2 regions of the Alishewanella sp. BS5-314 genome follow, and region 2 is predicted to be linked to the other one. Evidence: predicted binding sites of a transcription regulator. Region 2 holds the regulator's gene; the other holds the start of a gene.

Region 1 (4,425 bases), on a different contig from region 2:
CTCATCCCAGCTGTTGGAAAGCAAACAACTGCGTAAAGGCAGTATTGCTTTTCATATCGGTATTCTGGGGATCTTTTTAGGTCACTTTGCCGGCCTGCTGCTACCAAAAGAGCTTTGGTATCTGTTTGGTATTACCAGCTCAATGAAGCAAATGATCGCTATCGTTGCCGGTGGTATCTTTGGCCTGATCTGTTTCTACGGCCTGACTATCCTGATTAAACGCCGGCTGTTTAACCCACGCATCCGAGCTACCAGTAACCCGATGGATATCGCTATCCTGCTGTTACTGTACGCGCAATTAATCCTGGGCTTACTGTCTATCTTTGTCTCGATGGGGCATTTGGACGGTACTGAAATGCTGAAATTAATGGCTTGGGCACAAAACACTGTCACCTTTAATTCCGTTGCCGCGGCAGAGTCAATTAGCAGCGTGCATTGGATCTTTAAGCTGCATGTGTTCCTTGGCTTAAGCTTGTTTGTAGTATTCCCGTTCAGCCGCTTAGTGCATATGTTAAGTGTGCCGGTACAGTATATGCGCCGGCAGCACCAGATAGTGCGGCAGCGGTTTGTGCGGTAAAGGTGGGATGGTTTAATCGTGTTTGCGGCAGTGCTTGCGACCATTCATCCGGTGGTAAGCACTCCGTACAACTTTGCCGGGGCACGCCGTAAATACATCCCTGTAGGCTCCCCTTTCGCATCCATGCGAAAGACGTCCCCGGCCAAAGTGTACTGCGCGCTGACCACCTCGTTTCAGACTGAGGTTAAGTTCGCCAACAGTATTTGGCTTCCGAGGTTAATATGATTCAAGTAAATAACATCCCAATTAGCGAAGCCGCCATTATGGCGGAAATGCAGTACCATCCGGCAGACAGCAAACGTACGGCGATGTTAAAAGCCGCCGAGTCGCTGGTGATTGGCGAACTGCTGCGCCAGCGTGCGACCGCGCTGGGGCTGGAAATCAGCACCGAAAATAATGTGGTTACCGAAAATAACTATCTGGATGCGTTACTGGCGCACGAGGTGGTGATCCCCACGGCCACAGATGCCGAATGTGAGCAGTATTACAAACTGAATCCGCAACGCTTTACCAGCTCACCGCTGTTAGAGGTACGGCATATCCTGTTGGCCGCGGCGCCGGAAGATGATGCTGCCCGGGTTGAAGCTAAAACCCTATCGGAGATACTGATCCAACAGTTGCACCAAGGCACACCCTTTGTCGAGGCCGCCCGCACCTACTCGGCCTGCCCGTCGAAAGAAACTGGCGGCAGTCTTGGACAAATCAGTCGTGGTCAGACCGTGCCGGAGTTTGAGCGGCAGATTTTTAGTGCTGAACCCGGTTTAATGCCGCAGGGCGTCGAAAGTCGGTATGGGGTGCATGTGGTCGAAGTGATGCGTAAGGTACCAGGTCAACCCCTGCCTTATAGCGCCGTTAAGCAAAAAATTGCCGATTACTTAAATGAAAAGGTAAGGCGTAAAGCCATTGCCCAGTACATTCATCAACTGATCGTTCAGGCCAACATTGATGGCTATGACTTCCAGTTATCTGACTCACCACTGATGCAGTAACAGGCATTCCTGGCTCCACAACCAGCATCCGTGCTGGTCTCTCCGCGCCGCCACTGGTGTTCAGCTGGCGGTTTTTTCTTACCGGAATACGGCCTGGTTTAAGTGCAAACCGTTAATTAGCGTCTGGGTAGATATGCATAGGCATCGCGCAGAATGCGATCGCGCTGGCGATCAAAGCGGTCATGCTCGCGTTCCACTTTTACCGCAAATTTGTCGTAAGCCCGATCCACCTTGCGCTGAAATTTCTCCCGCTCTTTATGATGTGGCCGGCCTTTCCCTTTGCGGGTATCGTGCCGGTATTCACGGGCCAGTTTGTCCAGCTCCCGATCCAGCTCACGCTCATAACTGGCCAGTTTACGCTGATGCTCAGCCGCTAAACGACGTAGTTGCTGACGGGTACGATCGTCAAGACGTGGTGGGGCATGCCGGATTTCATAATGCCGGCTATAACCCTGGTACACCGGATCAATCCGCGCCACCCTTAACAACTCGTCTGCCGCCCGTTGCAGCGTAAAGGCGACCACATCCTGTGCCACCTGCTCGACCGGATCATAGCGCTGCTGATGCGCACTCAGCGGCCAGGCCGTTAAGGTTAATAGGGTGGCAATTACCAAGCTTTTATTGATACCTGTTTTCATAGCAGGCTCCATTTCTGGCTAAACACCTGTTGATTGTGGCCCACCGGCCTTAACCGACGCTGAAGCAATTTCCCCTGTACCACCGATGGGGTAACAACTGCTGTAATGACGCGACCTGGCAAGCCAGCCTGGCGGTTACAGTTAGCAAAATTTGATCTGGATCAACCTTTCACCGCGCTAAGCATCTAAGCTAAACCACAATATCTAGTGATAATTAACAATACCAACACAAGATAGAGGGTTTTATGCTGTATTACACCGCTGAACAAGTTGTCTGGCAAGAAGTACCCGGCGAAGTGTCGCTGGCATACACCTTCAGTGGCTGCCAGCTGGGCTGTAAAGGTTGCCATAGCGCCGATAGCTGGGATCCCAAACAAGGACGCCCCCTTAGCCCGGAGCATTTTCAGCAACGTTTGCAGGATTATCAGGGGTTGATTAGCTGTGTGCTGTTTTTAGGCGGCGAATGGGCAGCGCCAGCATTACTAAAACTGCTGACGCTGAGTAAAACCGCAGGCTTAAAACGCTGCCTCTATACCGGGCTGGAACTGGCTGAGCTAAGCCCATCCATCCGCAGTGAGCTGACTTTTGTGAAAACCGGGCGCTGGTTTGCCGCGCGCGGCGGTTTGCAAAGCCCAACCACCAATCAAAGATTTATCGATTTGCGAACAGGCCAGTGTCTGAATTCGCACTTTCAACAACGCAACTAACACAATGCAAGAGGGAATGGCTATGGCGGCGCTTAACACCGAACAACTACAAAAGAAACTGAGTTTTATTGAGCAATATTTACTGGCACCTAATGCTGCCGATGGTTCGAAACTGGATGCCAATGCCAATGTCACCCAGAAAAATATTGCGACCCTGGAGGCTGAGCTGATGAAAGATCAGTTTATTCAGGTTAATCGCGCTCTGGTCAGCAATAAGATCCGCGAATTATTTGATGCTAAGCTGGCGAAGGAGTATCTGCGCCAAATTGAGCAACATGAAATTTATGTGCATGACGAAACCAGCCTGAAGCCCTATTGTGTATCGGTTACCATGTATCCGTTCTTACGCGATGGTCTGACGAAACTGGGGGGCGAGTCGCAGGCTCCGAAACATCTGGAGTCCTTTTGCGGCTGCTTTGTTAACTTTGTATTCGCCGTGTCCAGTCAGTTTGCCGGCGCTGTGGCCACGGTCGAGTTTCTGACCTATTTTGATTATTTTGCCCGTAAAGATTATGGCGATAATTATCTGCAAACCCATCGCAAACAAATCGAAAACCATCTGCAGCATGTGGTATATGCACTAAATCAGCCGGCAGCAGCACGCGGTTATCAGAGTGTATTCTGGAATATCTCAGTGTATGACCAGCACTATTTTGCCAGCATGTTTGGCAACTTTGTGTTTCCGGACTTTGCAAAACCAGAATGGTCTTCGGTGTCAGCGTTACAGCAATTTTTCCTAAGCTGGTTTAATCAAGAGCGCGAGAAAACTATCCTCACCTTCCCGGTGGTCACCGTCGCCATGCTGACTGAGAACGGCCGCTGCAAAGATCAGCTGTTCGCGATCGACATCGCCCGCGAAATGGCAGCCGGGAATTCGTTTTTTATTTATCAGTCTGATAATGCCGACTCACTGGCAAGCTGCTGCCGGCTGCGTAGTGAAATCAGCGATAATACCTTTTCTTATTCGTTAGGCGCTGGCGGAGTAGCGACCGGCTCCATTAATGTGATTACTCTCAATATGAACCGGCTGGTCCAGGATGGCCGTGATTTAGCAACAGAGGTCAGCAAAATCCATAAATATCAGGTTGCCTACCGCAAACTCCTGGAAGAGTATAAAGCGGCCGGCTTGCTCACCGTATACAATGCCGGCTTTATCAGCCTGGATAAACAATTTCTGACCATTGGCATTAACGGCATGGTTGAAGCCGCCGAATCCCAGGGCCTAAGCGCTGGCAATAATGCCGCCTATATCAACTTTGTGCAGCAACAGCTAAAAGTGATTTTTGAGGCTAATAAGGCGGCAAAAGCCGAATACGGTTATCTGTTTAATACCGAGTTTGTGCCAGCGGAAAATCTGGGGGTAAAGAACGCTAAGTGGGATCGCGAAGATGGCTATGTTGTGCCGCGTGATTGCTATAACTCCTATTTTTACGTGGTAGAAGACGAGCAAAGCAACACGCTGGACAAGTTTCAACTACATGGCCGTCAGCTCTTGGATTATCTGGATGGTGGCT
Region 2 (4,425 bases):
CAGCATTTCTTTTACCACCTGCCGCTGTAAACCATCCTGTGAGCCACAGAGGTTGCAGGGGATGATGGGGAAGCCTTTCGCCACTGAGTATTTTTCAATATCTTTTTCTTTGCAGTAGGCCAGTGGCCGGATCACGATATGTTCACCATTGTCGCTGATCAGCTTGGGCGGCATCGACTTCATCTTGCCGCCGTAGAACATATTTAAAAACAAGGTTTCCAGCATATCATCGCGATGATGACCCAGCGCAATCTTGGTCGCGCCCAGCTCCTTTGCCGTACGATATAAAATACCGCGGCGCAGCCGTGAGCACAGTGAGCAGGTGGTTTTACCTTCCGGGATCTTCTCTTTGACGATCGAGTAGGTGTCTTCAGTAACAATTTTAAAATCGACGCCGATGCTGCTTAAATATTCCGGTAACACATGCGCCGGGAAGCCGGGTTGTTTCTGATCCAGGTTAACTGCAACGATGCTGAAATTCACCGGCGCAGATTGCTGCAGATTAAGCAGGATATCTAACAGCGTATAGGAGTCTTTGCCGCCGGATAAACAGACCATGATCTTGTCACCTTCGCTGATCATGCCAAAATCAGCAATGGCCTGGCCGACATTACGGCGCAGCCGTTTATGCAGCTTGTTCAGATTATATTGGGCTTTCGCTTGTGCCGCGTGAGACATCATTAACTACCAGACAGAAAAAAGGCGCACATTATACCCAAGGGTGCGCCTGTTCAAAAGAGGCAGAGGCTGGAAGGCTAGGATTTCTCCAGCGGACAGACAAAATTGGCCGGTTTTAAGGCCAGCACATCACAATCCAGACGGTCAATCACATGCTCAGCGGTATTACCGATAATGGCCGCCGATAAGCCGGTGCGGCCGATAGTGCCAATTAATACCATCTCGGCATCAAGCTGCCGTGCCAATTTCGGGATCACATCTTCCGGCATCCCTTCCAGCACATGACATTGCTCTGCCGGGATCTGATGTTCGGCTGCCAGTTGCTTCACGGCATCCTTATGATGTCGCTGCATGGTGCTGTTATATTCCTGCGGATTAAATTCCGGGATCTCGATGGCGATATTAACCGGAGTACCGGGGTAGGCATTCACCAGATGCACCCTGGCATTTAGCATGGCAGCCATTTGTTTAGCTTTATCAATCACCCTGTTATTCAGGGATTTATGATGCTCCTGCTCACTGCCGGCATTAACAGCGGCGATAATATTACCTTGCGCCGGCCAGGCATGCTCTTTTACCAGCAGCACCGGGCAGGGGCATTTGCGCAAAATATGCCAGTCAGTTGGGGTGAAAATCATCGATTTCAGCACATCGTGGTCATGGGTGCCTTTGATCACCAGATCAAAGTTATGCTCCAGCACAGCTTTGACGACGGCTTCGAACGGTCTGTTATGCCAGACCACCTGAATACTGATCTCCAGTCCTTGCGCCTGAGCCTGCTGCAGTAAGCCACTGACCCAGATTTCGCGATCTTTAATCACCGCCTGCTTCATTGCTTCGCGTTCGTCACCGGATAGCATGGTGGTCATCTCATAGGAGAATTCGTATACCGATAAAAACGCGGTCAGTTTACCGCCTTGTTTGCGGCTTAGCTCCAGGGCGCGGTCGAGGGCTTTCTGTTGTTCAGTCGTGGGATCTAATACCACTAAAACATTGTTATAAATCGACATAATGACTCCGGTTACCAGGTTGATGCACGCAATCTGTTAGATTAAGTGTAGTCAACATAACCGGAGTTGGTAGGCTGGCCTTTGTGTTAAATCAACAAAATACCGATTAACACTGACCGGCGAGGTTACTTAAGGCAGGGGCATCTAAAATGGTTATCAGTTTGCCATCCACTTCGATGATCTGATCTTTATGTAATTTACTCAGCAGCCTGCTAATGGTTTCAACGGTTAAACCCAGGTAATTGCCGATATCACTGCGGGTCATGGTCAGGCGGAAGGCTTTGGAGGAAAAACCACGGTTACCGTAGCGCGAGGCCAGATGGTTTAAAAAGGTGGCCAGTTTTTGTTCGGCAGTTTTGCGGTTTAACAGCAACAACATCTGCTGATCAGCCTGGATATCCTGACTCATCAGCCGCATCATCTGCTGCCGTAACTTGGGTAGCTGGTCCAGTAACATTTCCAGGTTGTTAAAGGGGATCTCGCAAATCATGCCGGTTTCCAGCGCTTCGGCGTAGCTCATATGCTGCTGGGTATTAATCGCATCAAAACCGATAATATCGCCGGGTAAATGGAAGCCGGTAATTTGCTGCTCACCTTGCTCGGTCAGGGTAAAGGTTTTAAAGGAACCGGTGCGTACCGCATACAGTGCTTTCAGGGCGGTGCCGCTTTCAAACAGGATATCGCCTTTATGTAACGGTCGTTTGCGCTGAATAATGTCATCCAGCTTGGTCATTTCCTGATCGTTGAGTGAAAACGGCAGGCACAACTGACTAAAACCACAATCCTGACAATTAATCGCCGAGCGTTGCATCGAATAAACCCTGAATTCCCTAATATAGTAGCTAGCTTAAAAAACTAACCTCTGCAAAGCAAGCCATATCGTATAAATGCCGTAGATAGCCAGTATAGCGGCGGTGCTATAGCGAAACCACAAGGCGCTTTTCAGCTGGCGCAGTAGCTGTGCGGCGCCACCAACGGCCAGGATCGCCGGCAAGGTGCCCAAGCCAAAGCTCAGCATCAGCAGGGCACCATGCCAGGGGCTGCCGCTGGCCAGACTCCAGCTAAGGGTCGAATAAACCAAGCCGCAGGGCAAAAAACCCCACAGCAGGCCATACCGATAGGCTTTCGTCGCTGAGTCAAGTGGTAACAGTGCCTTGGTACAGGGCTGGACGCGCTGCCAGAGCTTTTGCCCGAGCCGTTCCAGCTGCGTCAGACCAAACCAGAGCCGGGCGATATAGAGCGCCATAGCAACCAGTAAGACGCCTGCCAGTAACCGCAACCAGAGCATGGAGGCACCGGCCAGCTGCATCGCGGTCAGGCCAAAGTAGCCGACCAGGGCACCAAACAGGCTGTAGGTGGTTAAGCGGCCGGCACTGAGTAACAGGGGGTAAGTATAACCGGAGTGGCGGCGCTCAGCCGGCACGCTCAGTTGCAAGGCACTGGCAATGCCGCCGCACATCACCAGGCAGTGACTGCTGCCCAGCAGGCCGATCAGCAGCGCGGCCAGATAATCAGGGCTCATCTTTGTCCGCGGGTGGTTTTGGCTTATCGTCCTCGTCAAACAGGATGCTCAACCCTTCTTTTTCCAGATCTTCAAACTGTTTCGAGCGCACCGCCCAGAAGAAAATCCAGATCCCCATCGCAACAAAGAAGATGGCTATCGGGATAAGTACGTAAATGATGCTCATTTCTTTAGTAACCTCAATGAATTCGATACCACCAATAACGAGCTGAACGACATACCGATCACTGCAATATAGGGCGAGACAAAGCCGGCTACGGCCAGCGGAATAATAATCAAATTATAACCGACAGACCATCCGAGATTTTGCTTTATCACGCTGGCGGTGGTTTTGCCACCTTTGAGCAGTGCGGCTAACAGACTCACATCGGGTTTTAACAACACGACATCAGCCTGATTTTTAGACAGATCGGCACCAGAGTGCACCGCAACCGAAATATGCGCAGCGTTAAAGCCTGGGCTGTCGTTAATACCATCGCCCAGCATCAGTACCTGTTTGCCTTCGCTAATCAGCTGTTGAATATGCGCCACCTTTTGTTCCGGTGTACAGCCTTTATGCATAAAGTTAAGCTGTAATTCGCTGGCCAGTTGCTCGGCCTGTGACGAGCTGTCGCCGGTTAACATCCCCAATTGGTAGCCCTGTTGTTGCAAGCTGGCCAGCAGCGCCGGAACTTCCGGCCGCACTCTGTCACTCAGGGTTACAGCGGCTATCGGTTGTTGGTTAATCGTCAGATAGACCATGGCGCCGCTGACAGTGCGGCTTAGCTGACAAAAACCGGCACTGCCGACCCGCACCGCTTGCTGTTGCCAGTAACCGCTAATGCCGGCACCGACACTGACTGTTACCTGTTGCAGCTCCTCGGCCGCGGTCTGATAGGGCGAGAAGGCTCGGGCTATCGGATGTTCTGAATAACGTTCCAGATTTGCAATCAGATTCAGGGCCTGTTGCTCAGTGTAAGCCGCGCTTAGCATCTCGACGCTTTCGACACTAAACTTACCTTCGGTCAGGGTGCCGGTTTTATCCAGTACGATATGGGTGATCTGTGGCAAGGCCTCTAACGCCTGAGCGTTTTTGATCAGTATGCCCTGACGATTGAGGCGGGCGAGGGCACAGGTAATGGCGGTCGGCGTCGCCAGGCTAAGCGCACAAGGGCAGGTTGCCACCAACACCGAGAGCGTAACCCAAAACGCCCGATCCGGATTCCACCAGAAATA

Evidence for each region. The regulator FNR, encoded in region 2, switches genes on or off when oxygen is low (the NO sensors DNR and NnrR bind a similar motif). The targets are predictions, from matches to a motif close to TTGATCTAGATCAA.
Region 1: a site for FNR is predicted at 2,356-2,369, ahead of nrdG (anaerobic ribonucleoside-triphosphate reductase activating protein). Genes of this name have one in related genera too.

The regions. Positions count from the first base shown of each region.
Region 1 covers NZ_JACEHJ010000001.1:603,774-608,198, forward strand. Annotated here, with positions in the region: gene narI (respiratory nitrate reductase subunit gamma) at 1-577, shown strand, start outside; gene H1D31_RS02790 (peptidylprolyl isomerase) at 799-1,566, shown strand; gene H1D31_RS02795 (hypothetical protein) at 1,683-2,204, opposite strand; gene nrdG (anaerobic ribonucleoside-triphosphate reductase activating protein) at 2,450-2,911, shown strand; gene nrdD (anaerobic ribonucleoside-triphosphate reductase) at 2,934-4,425, shown strand, end outside.
Region 2 covers NZ_JACEHJ010000002.1:562,360-566,784, forward strand. Annotated here, with positions in the region: gene ttcA (tRNA 2-thiocytidine(32) synthetase TtcA) at 1-678, opposite strand, end outside; gene uspE (universal stress protein UspE) at 756-1,688, opposite strand; gene fnr (fumarate/nitrate reduction transcriptional regulator Fnr) at 1,795-2,499, opposite strand; gene H1D31_RS07120 (sulfite exporter TauE/SafE family protein) at 2,536-3,210, opposite strand; gene ccoS (cbb3-type cytochrome oxidase assembly protein CcoS) at 3,200-3,376, opposite strand; gene H1D31_RS07130 (heavy metal translocating P-type ATPase) at 3,373-4,425, opposite strand, start outside.